Regions from separate parts of the Desulfobacca acetoxidans DSM 11109 genome, predicted to be linked through region 3. Evidence: riboswitches for the same ligand, from Rfam matches in the RefSeq annotation. Region 3 holds a riboswitch; each other region holds the start of a gene.
What was found. Region 3 has a riboswitch for cobalamin ahead of DESAC_RS02925 (hypothetical protein). Riboswitches for the same ligand answer to the same signal wherever they lie in the genome.
Positions count from the first base shown of each region.

Region 1: it holds a riboswitch for cobalamin, as region 3 does, so the genes downstream of both, DESAC_RS16370 (hypothetical protein) here and DESAC_RS02925 (hypothetical protein) in region 3, are expected to answer to the same signal.
Region 2: it holds a riboswitch for cobalamin, as region 3 does, so the genes downstream of both, DESAC_RS03815 (hypothetical protein) here and DESAC_RS02925 (hypothetical protein) in region 3, are expected to answer to the same signal.

Region 1 is NC_015388.1:902,931-906,450, reverse strand. It holds gene DESAC_RS03830 (hypothetical protein) at 284-1,039, opposite strand; gene DESAC_RS03825 (hypothetical protein) at 1,163-2,038, opposite strand; gene DESAC_RS16370 (hypothetical protein) at 2,145-2,753, opposite strand; cyclic di-GMP riboswitch class I at 2,810-2,885, opposite strand; cobalamin riboswitch at 3,061-3,237, opposite strand.
Region 2 is NC_015388.1:900,682-902,836, forward strand. It holds cobalamin riboswitch at 301-477, shown strand; cyclic di-GMP riboswitch class I at 653-728, shown strand; gene DESAC_RS03815 (hypothetical protein) at 806-1,978, shown strand.
Region 3 is NC_015388.1:692,007-702,446, reverse strand. It holds gene ftsZ (cell division protein FtsZ) at 1-1,131, shown strand, start outside; gene DESAC_RS02935 (radical SAM protein) at 1,331-2,965, shown strand; gene DESAC_RS14970 (hybrid sensor histidine kinase/response regulator) at 2,990-5,830, opposite strand; cobalamin riboswitch at 6,196-6,387, shown strand; gene DESAC_RS02925 (hypothetical protein) at 6,677-6,934, shown strand; gene DESAC_RS02920 (TonB-dependent receptor plug domain-containing protein) at 6,974-9,046, shown strand; gene DESAC_RS02915 (adenosylcobinamide amidohydrolase) at 9,218-10,440, shown strand, end outside.

The sequences.
Region 1 (3,520 bases), 210 kb from region 3:
TAATGCAATTCCCGCCTGAATGCTCGGTTGATATTGCTCAATATTGAGACATTATTGCTTTTCCTTGGGACGCCTATTTTGATGGTTTCATCAAATCTCGAAAGGCGCAACTGCACCCTGATAAAAAGCGACCAATCAGAGCTGGGGTCTTCATTCGGTTCCCAAGCCGGAGCTTGGGAACCAGGTCTACATTGAGATAAAAACGCGGGGGTGAGGGTTAACCCAAGAGGGGCAAGGGTTAGGAAGAGGTGCTAATGATTCGGGCTTATCCGGGAAAATATAGTCACTGACCGGCCACCCACTCCCGGCGTCTTCTCATTCCCGCCAGACGCAGCAGGCCGGTGCTTAGCAGCAGCACCGCGCCGGGAATCGGGACTGGCGCCGTCGCCGCGGCGTAAGGCCCCACGGGCTGGCCTATACCGTCGCCGCCGCCGAAAAAACTGTCCAGATCATCGTCCCAGCCCCACAGATCGATGCTGCCGTTGCTCAGGGTCCGGGCCGACATGCCCCAATTGGAGAAGGTCATGTTATTGCCGATGATATTGTCGCCGTCATCCTCCACCCAGTAAGACCAGAAACCGTTATACCAGCCTTCGAAATAGAGATCATCGGCGTCGGCGGCATGGCCGGTCTCGTCGGCGCCGTTGACGTAGGCAAAACCGCCGTCATTGTCCAGATCGTAGCCGATGCCGAACAGGGTCTTGTCGCCGCCAAACCCGCTCCAGGTGGTCAACTGGGCCCCTAACCGGCTGTCCGCTCCGGTAGTGGTGTAAACCACCGCGCCATTATTGGAAGAGCGTATATCGCAGGCCCCGGCGATGGCGGTCATCATATCTTCTCCCGAGGCCTCGCCGTCCCAGCGGTAGCCCCACACCAGGGCGTTTTCCATACGGGGGTCAAACCATTGGACCACCAGCGCCGCCCGATTGGAGCCGCTGCCAACCCAAAAGTCAATATCATTAAAGGTGAATGATTGCGCCGGACCCGCGGCCATGGCCACGGCCAGCAAGACCAGGATAATGCTCAAGTACTTTTTCATCTCCTTCGATCCTCTACTCATACCTCTTATGGTTATTGCCAACATTTTTCAAACCAGGGTCGGGAGACCCGGCCCCTGAATATTTCTTTAAGAAAAACTATGGTATTGGCGATAATTATGGGCTTATTTTCTCCGGCGCTGCCCCAACAGGCGGAAAAGCCCGCTTCCCAGCAGCAACACCGCCCCGGGAACGGGGACAGGGGCTACATCGGCAAATCCGTCGATTTCGGCCAGCTTGGTGCTGCTGGAGGATTCGACCTTGATGTATCGAATCCACTCAAAGCCCGATGCAGCGAGATCATAGCCGGTCCCTCCCGCCGAACCGGCATAAAGGTCGATGACATCCGCCACCGAGAGGCCAACGAAATCCTCGGTGGGATTCAGCGCCGGATTAACGGGTTTTGTCCAGTCGAGCTCGGCCCCCCAGGCGTCGTTCTCCCGGTCCCAGGCAAAGGCCTGGGTGGGATAGGTAGTGGTGTCGAAGTACGGTCCCGTCGAATACGTGTACCAGGGGCCTTCCAGGTACTGGGCCACACTCACAATGCCCGGGTCCGACCAACCGGTTCCTGAGGCAACGTAGTAGGTCTCCATGTTCGTTGTGGGACCCACCATGCCCGTTCCCCAGTAGAGGTCGTTTCCAAAAACGATGAAGTCGATCCCGTAGGGGTTCAGGGGGTCATTGGTGATGTTGTGGTCGAAGGTAACCGTGATCTGGGCTTGCGCGCCGATCGTGGTAATGAGCTTATTCCCCTCCGGATCGGTGTTCCAGGAGGGATAGACCATGGAGCAGGCCATATTCTTCCCGCCCACATCGGAACCCTTGATCCAGGTGGTGGGCTTGCCGAGCGCCGCGCTGGGATCGCTGTACAGTGATCCGGGGCCGAAAGTACCGGTGGCGCTTACCACTTCCGTGGCAAAAGGGCTCGCTAAGGCAGGAGCAGCCACCATCACCCCCGCCAGAACCAATAGAACAAACAAAAAAAACTGCCCTTGTTTCATCGCACTCTCCTTGCAGAATTTACCCGGTGATCACACTGCTCCGGCGCCGCCCGTCGTCCGGAAGACCGAAGTCGGCAGGCGGCGCCATAGATCAGGTTATCCCCGTTTAGCTCCTGCCGCGCCGTATGCCGATCAGGCGCAGCAAGCCGGACCCTAGCAGCAACACCGCCCCGGGGAGGGGGACAGGGGCAGCTTCCCGGACCAGCCAACTGCTGACAGTCGCAATAGCCGCAGTTTCACCATACCACTGGCCGGTCAATCCGGTTAGATAAGTTGGCACACCATTAGCCCAATAAAAATCGGCTCCTACGGAAGTGCCTGATTCCGTCATGGAAAGAATTTCCGGATACCCTGCCTGGCTGCGAGTCTGTCCCACCAAAGAGACCAGATAAGCCACCGCGTCAAAATCGGCCTGATTTTGTGTTTCCCCAAGAGGCATGCCGGCTGCCACGCACAAACCCTCGGCTTCGGCCACAGTGGCATACCGGAATCCTTCGAAATCTCCACCGACGCCAAACTGGGTGTTCACATAGCTGCGGCATTTGCCAAGCGAGGCCGATAGATCCAGCCATTCCCATCCGGTGTCGGTATCCAGGGTGATGGCATCATCGCCAAAAACCGCGTCATCTTTTACCACTAAGGTGGCATGGACTCCGGAAAAGCTGAAGAGGGACAAGACAAAAAGCGCCAGGCAGGTAAAGAAAAGTTTTTTCATAAGTTCTCTCCTCAAAAAATGTGTTCATTCAATGGACAAAAAAAACCGGGCTGTCTGGTGGCAACCCGGCCGTCTCTGCTGAGACCCGCGGCTTTCCGGCCCCCGGTCGCCCGGGGTGTGGCTTCTTCACGACGTAACCATTTTTGGATCAGGCGGTGCCTTCGCTTACATCATGCCATGCTGCTTTACTCCGGCTGAGAGTTGACCGAAAAAAACCCGATTCCGCGGGAATCGGGGCCTTGCCTCATTCTGGCATCTACCATCTCTATAAGGCCCTCGGACCCGTTCCGCGAGGTCTGCATTGGACCATATCCCTATGAAACTGCCAGGTCTTCTGGCTCACGGATCGACCTACCAACCGCGCCTTCCCATGGGAGCTGCACTACCCCACAGTGGCTCACCTGCGGCCTTCGTCCCCGTTCACAGCGGCGCGCCCGCCTGGGATTCACACCCAGTTCCCTTGGCCAGTCATGGTGTTATCGTTCCTTGATTCACACCCTTCCCGGGGTCCGCTCGGCGACCCACCGGGGATCACTCTGTGGCTTCACCTCCTTTCTGGAAAATTCGGCGCCCCGAGACAACCTCCATTGCCATCCCACGATCCCGGGCGCCCCCTTGACTGGCCGAAAACGCTGGAAAAACAACTTTCAGCCATCAATTCACAATTGCAATCATATTAAAAATCTCAGTTAGAGACTTGGGCAATATTGCTCAATGTTGAGATAATTTTGCTCTTTATCTGTCCTCTTTCTCAATGTCCGGTGATA
Region 2 (2,155 bases), 200 kb from region 3:
CATCTCAACCTTGAGCCAACTGAGATTTCTAATATGGCGACAGTAGAAAAGAGCAAAATTATCTCAACATTGAGCAATATTGCCCAAGTCTCTAACTGAGATTTTTAATATGATTGCAATTGTGAATTGATGGCCGAAAGTTGTTTTTCCAGCATTTTCGGCCAGTCAAGGGGGCGCCCGGGATTGTGGGATGGCAATGGAGGTTGTCTCGGGGCGCCGAATTTTCCGGAAAGGAGGTGAAGCTACAGAGTGATCCCCGGTGGGTCGCCGAGCGGACCCCGGGAAGGGTGTGAATCAAGGAACGATAACACCATGACTGGCCAAGGGAACTGGGTGTGAATCCCAGGCGGGCGCGCCGCTGTGAACGGGGACGAAGGCCGCAGGTGAGCCACTGTGGGGTAGTGCAGCTCCCATGGGAAGGCGCGGTTGGTAGGTCGATCCGTGAGCCAGAAGACCTGGCAGTTTCATAGGGATATGGTCCAATGCAGACCTCGCGGAACGGGTCCGAGGGCCTTATAGAGATGGTAGATGCCAGAATGAGGCAAGGCCCCGATTCCCGCGGAATCGGGTTTTTTTCGGTCAACTCTCAGCCGGAGTAAAGCAGCATGGCATGATGTAAGCAAAGGCACCGCCTGATCCAAAAATGGTTACGTCGTGAACAAGCCACACCCCGGGCGACCGGGGGCCGGAAAGCCGCGGGTCTCAGCAGAGACGGCCGGGTTGCCACCAGGCAGCCCGGTTTTTTTGTTTATCCATTGCATAAACGAATTGCCTGAAATAATGGTACATGAAGGGAGATAAACACATGCGTATTGATCGAAGGACAATAACGAACCAGATGCTTGGTTGTTTCATGGCCTTGGCATTGATGCTGCTCCTTCCCGCGGCTTCCGAATCGATGACATTTTCGGGCCTTGGCATGTCGGAGGGTTATAAAGGTAGCGTAGCTTACGACATTTCTGCGGATGGCTCCATTATAGTCGGTCTTCAGTCTACCCCTACTTACGCTGCCGAGGCGTTTCGTTGGACGGCTTCGAGCGGCTTTGCGAAGGTGGGCGATCTGCCGGGAGGGGAAACTTATAGCATCGCCTTCGGCGTTTCTGGGAATGGCTCGGTCGTGGCTGGTTGGAGCCGGTCTGGCTTAGGCGAAGAGGCGTTTATTTGGACCGCGTCAGGCGGCATAAAAGGTCTGGGCGACCTAGCGGGGGGGTATACCAGAAGCTACGCCGATAGCGTCTCTGCGGACGGTTCCACTGTGGTGGGTTACTCCACGTCCACTAGCGGTGATGAGGCTTTTGTTTGGAAAGCATCAACCGGCATGGTGGGGTTAGGAGATCTGCCGGGATCTGATTTTAACAGCAAGGGCACTGGAGTTTCCGCGGATGGTTCGGTCGTGGTCGGTTGGAGCCACTCCAGCAATGGTCAAGAAGCATTTATTTGGAAAGCATCAACCGGCATGGTGGGGTTAGGAGATCTGCCGGGAGGATCTTTTAAGAGCGTAGCGGAAGATATTTCTGATAACGGCTTGGCCGTGGTCGGAAATTCCTTATCCTCCAACGGAAGAGAAGCGTTTCTCTGGACCGAATCAGGCGGCATGATAGGCCTGGGCGACCTGGCGGGAGGAAGTTTTTCGAGCGAAGCCTTGTCGGTTTCTGCGGACGGGTCCACCGTGGTTGGCAGAAGCACATCTGGAAACGGCACTGAGGCGTTTGTATGGACGGAACAACTTGGAATGGTCAGCATTGAAGAATTGTTGATCGCGGCCGGCGTCGACACGACCGGATGGGGGTTAACAGAAGCCCTTGGCGTCTCTGCGGATGGCCTCACGATTGCCGGAAAAGGGTCCAATCCTGCTGGGAAGACGGAAGCCTGGGTGATTACGTTGGATGCTGCGCCAGTTCCCCTCCCCGGCGCGGTGCTGCTCCTGGGCGCCGGTCTTTGTCGCCTGGCTGCGGCGCGGCGGCGCCGGAGTCACTGATTGTGGCCGTGATCAGGGGGAAAGACGGATTATCCTGTCATTAACCGAACAGGTCTTTGTTGGCGCGGCGGAAGTCTATCGATGCCCACAATATCTGATTCACCCCTCACCCTGACCTCAATGTTGTTAAATTACAAAGGTAGGGGTAAAGGAAAATATTACAATCCCCCCTGCCCC
Region 3 (10,440 bases):
GGCAACGCCATCAATGACATGATTCAGGCCCAGTTGATGGGGGTGGACTTCCTGGCCGCAAATACCGACTCCCAGGCCCTGGGACTGAATCAGGCGCCGGTGAAGATAAATCTCGGCACCAACCTCACGAAAGGACTGGGAGCCGGCGGCGATCCGGAGGTCGGCCGCAATGCCGCTCTGGAAGACGCCGATATCATTCGAGAAGCCCTGAAAGGCGCCGATATGGTCTTCATCACCGCCGGAATGGGCGGCGGCACCGGGACTGGCGGTGTGCCGGTGATTGCTGAGATCTGCAGAGATTTGGGCGCCCTGACCGTCGCGGTGGTCACCAAACCTTTCTTCTTTGAAGGCCGGAAGCGGATGAAACAGGCCGAGGCCGGCATTGAGGCCACCAAAAAAGTAGTTGATACACTGATCACTATCCCCAATGACCGTCTGCTGAGCGTTGCCGCCAAGAACACCCCGGCGCTTGAAGTCTTTCGACTGGCAAACGAAGTCTTGGTCTACGCTGTGAAAGGTATCTCCGATCTCATCATGGTGACCGGCCATATCAATGTCGATTTTGCCGACGTACGCACTATCATGGGCGAGATGGGCATGGCCCTGATGGGTACCGGCATCTCCTCGGGCAATAACCGCGCCGTAGAGGCGGCCCAGAAAGCCATCTCCAGCCCGTTGTTGGAAGACCTTTCCATCCGGGGCGCTCGGGGTATTTTAATTAATATCACCAGCGGCATGGAAATCTCCCTCGATGAATTGAAAGACGCTGCCGCCCTCATCCAGGAAGAGGCGCATGATGAAGCCAATATCATCTGGGGATGGGTGGTGGATGAAAACCTAGGTGATGAAGTGCGGGTGACGGTGATCGGCACCGGCATCGGCAAAAAACCGGATATCGAGGAGACCGCCCGACTTGCCAAAAAGGTCATGGTAGAACCGGAAGAGCTCGACGTTCCCACCATCATCCGCAAAGGAGCCGAACAGATTCAAACGCCTGACCGCGCCCGTACGGACAGCAAAAAACGTTCGCGCCTGGAATTGTTGCATTCTAAGAAGAATATAGTACATCCGGATCTCCATTATGAGGAGGATGAGCTCGATATACCCACCTTTTTGCGCCAGGCGGATTGAAAACCGGGTTCAGGGGGTTCCGGATGAGAATTAGTCAAGCGTCCAAAAGTTAGGAGTCAGGAAAAAACTGGGTTCTTTATCGAGAAAGATCATCGCACATCTGCAGCACCGACTGGGGCGCGAGCAAGGCGCCATCATCCGGGAATGGGGTCATCGACGACCGGTGGCCCTGGTTTATCCTCACGAATATGAAGTGGGGATGAGCAACCTGGGTTTTCAAACCATCTATCACCTGCTGAATGAACACCCTGATTTAACCTGCGAAAGGGCCTTTCTGCCGGGCCCCGAGGAATTACTAGAATACCAGCGCACCCAGACCCCGTTACTGACCCTTGAATCCCAGCGGCCTTTGACCGACTTTGCTGCCGTGGCTTTTTCCATCTCCTTTGAACCCGATTACCTCAATGTCCTCAGGATCATGGAGCTGGCCCGGATACCGCTGTTAGCCGCAGAACGGCAGGGGCAATTCCCCTGGATCGTCGCCGGGGGTATAGCAATCTCCATGAACCCCGAGCCTCTGGCGCCTTTCCTGGATGCCTGTTTTTTAGGGGAGGGGGAGCGCGATGCGGCAAGGTGGTTTGAGACGCTTACTGACGCGAGCCGCCCGGAAAACCGTCTCACCCGCTTGCAGTACCTAGCAGCCAATATTCCCGGAACATATATCCCCACAAGCTATCGGCCGGAGTATGATGAAGATGGGACTATGCGCCGCATGGCCGTCGCTCCGGGTTTTCCCGCAACCATCAGACCGCCACACCTGATGAATCTGGACGCTTATCCGGTCCACAGCCGACTGTTGGCCCCGGGCGGCGAATTCAGCCGGATGTTTCTGGTGGAGATCAACCGTGGTTGCGGCCGGGGCTGCCGCTTCTGCGCCGCTGGTTTCATTTACCGGCCGCCGCGCAGCCGCTCCGCCGCCACGTTGCACGATCAGGTTCGATTAGGCTTGGCCACCGGCGCCAAGATCGGGTTGGTAGGTACAGCGGTGGCCGACCACCCGGAGATTTTAGACCTGTGCCGTTGGATCACCACCGCCGGGCAACAGGTAGGGCTGAGTTCTATCCGGGCCGATCGCGCCGACCGCGAGCTCTTCGACCTCTTGAAAAAAGGCGGCGTTAAAAGCGTGGCCCTGGCCCCGGAAACCGGCAATGAAAGAATGCGGCGGGTTATCAACAAGGGGCTCTCAGAGGTCCAATTGGAACAGGCGGTGATCAATCTGCATGCCGCTGGCCTGTCGCATCTGCGCCTCTATTTTATGGCGGGGCTACCCACCGAGACCAGGCAAGATATAGCGGACATTCCCCACCTGACTAAACGGCTGCAACACGCAGTAGTCAAGCACAGCCAAGGGCGCTCCCGGTTGGCCGGCATCACCCTCAGCCTGAACTCTTTCGTGCCCAAACCCTTCACCCCTTTCCAGTGGTCGGCCTTTGCCGGGGTGGCCGAACTCAAAGACCGCATCAGGATGGTGAAGCGCGGGCTGCGCGGGGAGCGGGAGGTGCGGGTGCATGCCGACCTGCCCAAGTGGGCTTATATTCAGGCACTCCTGGCCCGAGGCGACCGCCGTGTGGGAACATTACTCCTGACGGCCCATCGCGCTGGCGGGGATTGGACTACAGCCTGCCGCCAGAGTTCTTTAAACCCGGATTTTTTTGTTTTGCGGGAGCGCCGCCAGGATGAGGTCTTCCCCTGGGATTTTATCGATCATGGCATCCATAAGGAGTATCTCTGGGAAGAATACCAAAACGCCCTGGCCGCGCGGGAGACTCCACCCTGCCAACCCGATATCTGCAGTAGATGCGGGGTATGCCCAAAAAGCCGAGATGCGGTATGAAGTGCTTGTCTCTCCCCCGCTTCCCTATTTCTTCTTCCCGGCCCTTATTATAACGCGACTGAGTTCCACTATGTCCACCGGCTTGGCGATAGCCTCACAAAAGCCATAGTTCTGATAATCAGACAGAATAGGATCGTCAGCATAACCGCTGGTAACGATGACCCGCGCCTGTGGATCGATGGCCTTGATCTTCGCCTGAGCCTCTTTTCCTCCCATACCTCCGGGAACTGTCAGGTCCAGAATAACCGCATCGAAGCCCCGCCCCTCTTTGTGGGCTGCAGTATAGCGCTCAAAAGCCTCCTGGCCATCTTCGGCAAAATCGACTTCATAACCCAAACGCTGCAGCATCTTTCCCAAGGTCTCCCGGACATCGGTCTGATCGTCCATAACGAGAATGCGCCCATGCCCAAAGGCTACCTGTTTCCGTTCGGGGATGACCGATGATACTTTTTTCAAGGAGGCTGGCAGATGGATGACAAAGACGGTTCCCTCCCCCAAGGTAGACTGTACGGAAATATCGCCGCCGTGCTTTTTGACAATAGAAAAAACGGTGGTTAATCCCAACCCGCTGCCTACCTGTTTGGTGGTGAAATACGGGTCAAAGACTTTTGCCAGATATTTGGGAAGAATGCCAACGCCCTGATCGGTTACTGTTATCTTCACGTATTCCCCAGGCGGCAGGGAAAAGCCTGAGCTGGTTTGTAGGACGGCATTTTCGGCCTGCACCCGAATTGCACCTCCGGTAGGCATGGCTTGAACGGCATTGATGGCAAGATTGTGAAAGACCTGACTGATCTGCCCGGCATCGATCTCGGCAGCCCAGAGGTCCGTGGCCAGATTGAATTCACACCGGACCGGGGAACCCCGGGTAGCAAAAATGAAGGTTTCTTGAATCAGCTCTTTCAGATCCGATAATTTTTTTACCGGCACCCCGCCCTGAGCGAAAGTGAGCAATTGCTGGGCCAGGGATTGGGCTTTGAGACAGGCCCCCTCGATAACGATGAGGTTATTCAGTTCCCGGCTGCCGGCTGGCAGGCTTAGGAGGGCCAACCCGGCATTCCCCCGGATGACCGCCAGAATATTGTTGAAGTCATGGGCAATGCCGCCGGCCAGGAAACCTAAAGATTCCAGTTTATCAGCCCGAGCCTGCTCTTCTTCCAACTTCTTCTTCTCAGTAATCTCGGTCATGATACCAACATATCGCAGCCCCCCTTTATTTTTACCTTTAATGGGGTTTAGCACCACCTGCCAGACCGAGGTTGGCTCTCCCCTTAGAGACATTTCTCCTTCAAAAGCCGCCGGACGCCCCTGCTCCACCTGCTGTTTGGCCGCCGTCAGGATGGATTGCATTTCACGAGGCCAGAGTTCACAGAAAGATTGGTCGGGGATACTCCCTTCCTGGACGCCTAATCGGTCCAGACCGACACGGTTAATAGCCAAGAAGCGCCATTTCTGGTCTAAGAGACAGATAATATCAGGTGAACCTTCCACCAGGGTGCGGTAGCGTTCCTCGGACTCCGAAAGGTGGCGTCCGGCATCAAATAACCGCTGTTGAAAAATGTATAAACCGGTGAGGAGAAGGGTAATGAGCAGGGTCAGGCTAAGTGGCAGGAGGCGGTGCAGGCGAATCTTCTTCTGCCAATCCTTGGCATCTACATCCATTCCGACTACAGCCAGATTCTGACCGGTGCTCGCCACCCTAATAAACTCAAAACCGGAAATCCAGGTACCCCAGCGATCAGAGTTAGGACCTTTTACGAAAGCCTGCCCTTGTTGGAGCAAGGTCTTCAGTTCGGCACTAGCTTCATAGTAAATCTGGCCGGGGGGTGAATAATTAGCGCTGCTAACATCCTCACTGTCTACCAGCAAAACCGGATAGGGCGACCGCCAGACCATGAGATAGACAAACCGGCAATCGCCGTTGGCCTGACGGATCGATATTAACTTCTTCTTCAAGTTTTCATAGACCTCGGTTCCCAGATCAGCCTCATTGCCCTGAAGTTGCTTGATAGCCTCGGGGTTGAGTGCCGAAGCCAGTGTTCGGACTCTGGTAATTAATATCTGACGCATATCTGCGTCCAGATACCGGCCATACCAGCCCGTGGCCAGACCTCCTATACCGAGGGTCAAAAAGATGACCAGAACCAAAGCAAACGAGCCGTACAGCGGCCATCTCCAAAGTGCTGCCACCTCTGCCGTCCGCTGCCAAAGCTGGTTCTGGTAGTAAATCCATAATGTTAGCGCCAGACACAGACTAAATAGACTCCGCAGGACCGACATCTGGATTATGTCCGGCGCAGCCATAAAATATTGCTCCCAGTTCTGCCAGGGAACGATTCCAGGATACAACGGTAGAGCTTGGCTCAAAAGCAACCCCGCTAATGACAGAGCCGCACCATGCAGGATACCGGACTTGGTAGAGATAGCTACCTGCCAAAGAGCCACGATAGTCCAAATTGAGGTGGCCAACCTGGCGATAACGGCAGCCGGAAGCCAGACCTGGGAAAGCCCGACCCAAGCACTGGCAATCAGCCCCACTAGATAAAGTCCTGCCAGGGCTCGCCCCCAAACTCGCCATTTCAGGGGCAGGATAATGGAGACCCCAAACTCGGTGAGAAAGACGACATTCGCCAATAGTTGCAGCAACTTCAATCGTTCGCTCAGGACCGGTCCCCCCAGCACCGGCATAATGAGCGAAAACCACTCGAAGCAACACTGACAGAGAGCAAAAAAACCCAGCCAGATAAAAGAGCGGGGGAATTGGGGATGGCGCCTCAACGTCAAGCCGAGAAGAAAGACGAATAAGCAACCTAATCCGGTCAGGAAAGACAGGTAGTCTCTTTGAGCCTGCAGAAGAGCCAGCATGTTCTTTTAACCTACTGCGATTATGGATTAATCCTTTCACACCATATCGTGATGGTAGCCGAAATTTCAAGACCAGCCTGCGGAGTTGCCACTCACAACCCGAGGCGACTCTAACTGGTCCTCCCTGCTCCACCCAAAACTTAAAGACAGAGTGCTCTGACAACGGACAAGAACCCGCTGAACCTGCTCTCACCTAATAGCAATAATAATTTAATATGCAGAATTAATTCGGATATCGGTAAGTCTTTACTCTCTACTGTATCTTAAATTAGGTTATTAGGAAAATAAAAAAATGCTAACAGGCTTAACGCCGTAAGCCGATACCCCATTTTTTGCTTGACAGGAAGGATGTTATTCTATTATAAATGGCCCTAGTTGGTTCAGGTGCTCCATTATGGGGCTTAATAGGGAAGCCGGTGGAAGTCCGGCGCGGTCCCGCCGCTGTAACCGGGGACAAAACCTTGCGAGGTGCCACTGTCTTGGGCTAATAAGATGGGAAGGCGCAGGGAAGAGGATGATCCGGGAGTCAGAAGACCTGCCTGCAATCTTTGTGCTTTTACCCAACGCCAGATTGGGTCAGGCCAGGCTGAGCGAGTTGAGGTAAAACTCTTCAGTCAATCCTAAGGAACAAGCTAAGCTGGGTGCAATCCTTGGGTCCACACGGACTCAGGGATTATTTTTTGGGCAGGCCTTACTCTTTCCTGACGCAGCAGCGTGGCACGGATTACCACTTTTATCTTTTGCCGGAGGTGTCTCCCTTGATTTATCCTCCCTCTCGCAGGCGAGCGGATCAAGGTGCGGGACAAAAGAAATTACTCTGGGGAAATATTCTACAGGAGGAAAGCTATGAAGACAGGGGTGATTGTGTATCTCGTCGGCGGGCAGGAAATTCCGGAGCCCTACGATCTTAAGAACCAGTGCGAGCAGGCAGGGGTCAAAGCCGACCGAGTTGAGTTGGTGGGGAACTACCAGGGCTATTTCACGGTGGAGGACGCCTGGCATTTTTTAACGAGTCGAGGCTGCGGCCATGTCAGCCTTTTGGTAGCGCAATGGGAGCAGCAGCATCTGCAGCCCATGCGGCCACCGGTACGGCTCTGCGGCTGAAACTGTACCGATTATGGTTTCGGGGGGGGGAGAAAAACTATGAAGAGAATACTGTTTTTATTGATATGCTTGGTTTTACATCCGGGGATTGGCTTGGCCCAGGAAACGGCGTCCAGCGAGGGGGTGAATCCGGAGGAAACGACGAACGTCGCAGCCTTAGGGCAATCCACATCCACTTCCGAGGATGTCCAGAAGGTGGATGAGATCATCATTACGGCCACCGGTACGGAGGAGCAGTTGAAAAAAACCAGTGTTTCCTCCACGGTAATCACCGCGCCGGAGATAGAAAAGCGCCAGGTAACCCGGGTGGAGGAAATGCTCCGCTCGGTACCGGGAGTGGTGGTCAACCAGACCGGCAGCCAGGGCGGCAACACCTCTTTATTTATGCGGGGTGGAAATTCCAATATGAGCCAAGTCCTGCTCAACGGCATCCGGCTCAATAATGCCGGTGGCACCTATGACTGGGCCAACCTGACGGTTGACAATGTGGAGCGGATCGAAGTCGTTCGGGGTCCCATGAGTTCGCTCTATGGGGCGGACGCTATGACCGGGGTTACGAATCTCATCACTAAAAAGGGCGTGGGGCCGCCAACTTTCACCTACTCCGGGGCTTGGGGGGCCCATAGCGAAAAAGGACAGTTCATCAGTGAAAATCGCTTCAGTCTTATGGGGAGCGCCAAAGATCGGTTTGGCTATTCCATCGGTTTCAGCCGCATCGACGATCAGGGCATCCTGCCGATCAACAACCGCTTCGGCAGCAACGTGCTAAATGGCCGCTTCGACCTGGACCCGACGGAAAAACTCTCTTTTACCTTCTCTACCCTTTTTATCGACACCTACTTTGGCTATCCGACCGAATATGGTGACCGGGTAGATCCTGCACCCGACCCGAATCAGAACCAGACGCGGACCGACCTCTTATTTGGCCTTACCACCAAATATTCCCCCTATTCCTGGTGGGAAAACGAACTGACCCTGTCTACCTACCACCGGGATTGGAGCTATGATGACGCCTTCGATCCCGTGGACATCTTCGGCGGTTCGGTTTTCCATCCCATTGAGGACCGTTCCAGTCTGGATTATCGCTCCAACCTGCGTTTCAATTTTAGTGATCGGATAGGAACGACTACTACTATCGGCTTGGCAGCCTTTACGGAACGCCTGAAACAGAGCTATGAGAGTTTCGGAGTCTGGCCTTATAGTTCGGAAACCAGAGCCCACCGCCGCAGCGTCGATTTCTATTTTCAGGAACAGATCAGTTTCTGGGAGCGGTTGTTTCTTACCGCCGGTATGCGTCTGGAAGACAATACCGCCTTTGACGGGACCGAGTTCAGCCCGCGGGCCTCGGCCGCCTTTCGGATCACCGAGACCGATACGACCTTGCGGGCCGCCGGGGGGCGGGCCATTAAGGCGCCTACCTTCAGTGAACAGTATTACCAATCCACCACTGCCGTGGGCAATCCCAACCTCAAACCCGAAAAAAACACCTCCTGGGAGGTGGGGGTGGACCAATACGCCCTCAATGACCGGCTGAAGTTCGGACTGACTTATTTCGAAAACCACTTCACCGACCTGATCGCCTACATCACCCGGGCCTGGCCCGCCACATCCTTTTACGGCAATATCAGCGACGCCCGCGTCCGGGGGCTGGAAACCAGCCTGACGGCCAAACCCTTACCTTATTTAACTCTCTCGGCCTCCTACACCTATCTTTTGTCGCAGGTGCTCAGTACCGGGGGCGAAGATCTGGGCCTCAACTACGAGGTCGGCAAACCGTTGGTAAGACGCCCCAAACATACCGTCAGCTTTACCATCAACTATGACCACAAACCCTTTAACGTCAATCTGAATGGCCTCTACGTCGGCAAACGGGATGACTTTTATTACATCACCGATCCTTTTTTTGTCACCCATACCGGCAGGGTCTTTAACCCGAGCTATCTCCTCTTTAATCTGGCCGCAACCTATGATATTGCAGAGAACCTGCGGTATGCCAAAAAAATGCAGCTTCAGGCGCGGATTGGAAATCTTTTTGATCAAAATTACCAGGAAACGTATAATTACTCATCTCCAGGCTTCAATTTTGTAACCGGTTTGCGGTTTGTTTTTTAACCGGTTCTCATCTGGAAATAATGGCTTGAATCTGGTTCCCACGCTGGAGCCTGGGAACAAAGAATGACAGGCAAGAGCCTGGGAACCAGGGAAATGGCAAAATTGAAAAGGGTGAGTTTTGCCAGAGCCTGTTTGGTAGAAAATTTCCACCGGTGGTAATGAGGTTAATTCATGAGAATGGTGCGGAACGGAAAACGATTGCCCGGTAAAAAATTTTATCACAAGGGTTTGTCCAACCTTAGTGTCTCTCTGATCTTATTGAGTGCGGTACTATTCCATACAGCTTCAGCTAATGCCGCCCTCAACCTCACCGATGCCTGGAACCGTCCCCTGACCATCACTCAGCCACCGCAGCGAATCGTCTCCCTGGTCCCTGGAGTTACCGAAATGCTGCTGGCGTTAGGTTTGGGGGAGAGATTGCAGGGCGTTACCATATACGACCACGTCCCCCCGCAGACAGGGAAGCCCGCGGTGGTGGGCGGCTTTTTCTCCCCTAATCTTCAGGCCATCGAACAATGCCGACCGGATTGTATCTTTGTCGCCGATTTGCAGAAGGAGGTGCAGCAGCGATTTAAGGATTCAGGGATTCCCGTGATCAATCTGTCGGCCCGGGCGGTCCAGGACATTTTTGCGCATCTGCGCCTACTCGGGGCTCTGTTTCAACAGGAGTCCAAGGCCGAAGAGTTGTGCCGCCACCTCCAGGCACAACTGGACCTCATCGGCAAGAAAACCGCTCAAATACCCCCTGTGAAAAAACTGCGGGTAGTACGGCTCATGAGTAACCGGGAGATGTTGACACCCGGGGATGACTCTTTTCAGAATGATTTTATCCGGCTGGCTGGCGGCATCCCACCTACCTGGGGGAAAAAGGGTCCCGTAGTTCCCGTCACCCTCTCGGAATGGCAGCAGTTCAATCCTCAGGCCATTTTCGCCTGCGGTCATGACTGGAAGAGATTTCATCAGTTGGTGCAGCAGCCGGGCTGGCAGGAGGTGGAGGGGGTCCGCCAGGGCCGGCTGCTCACCTTTCCCTGCGAACTGACCTGCCGGGCCTCAGTCCGTACCGCAGACTTTATCTCCTGGCTGGCGACCTCTTTATACCCTGAAGAACTCAGCGATGTCCGAAAGGTCGTCCTGAAACAGGAAATACTCGCCCGTAAGCCTCTGCATCTGGACCTGCCGTATGTCCGCCAGACTGAGGTCGTCACCAGCCGCATCCTGGACTTTGAACATAAATCCCTGGTCATCGATTTCACCACACCGGTGCAGGTCATCTCCACCCTCGAAGGACCCCGCAGCGGCATCCTGACGGCAGGCAATCATTATACCCCGCCCCCGTGCTGGCCCATCAGCCACTATCTGGGTCTGGAGAAAGACCGTCGTCTGGTGTACAATGT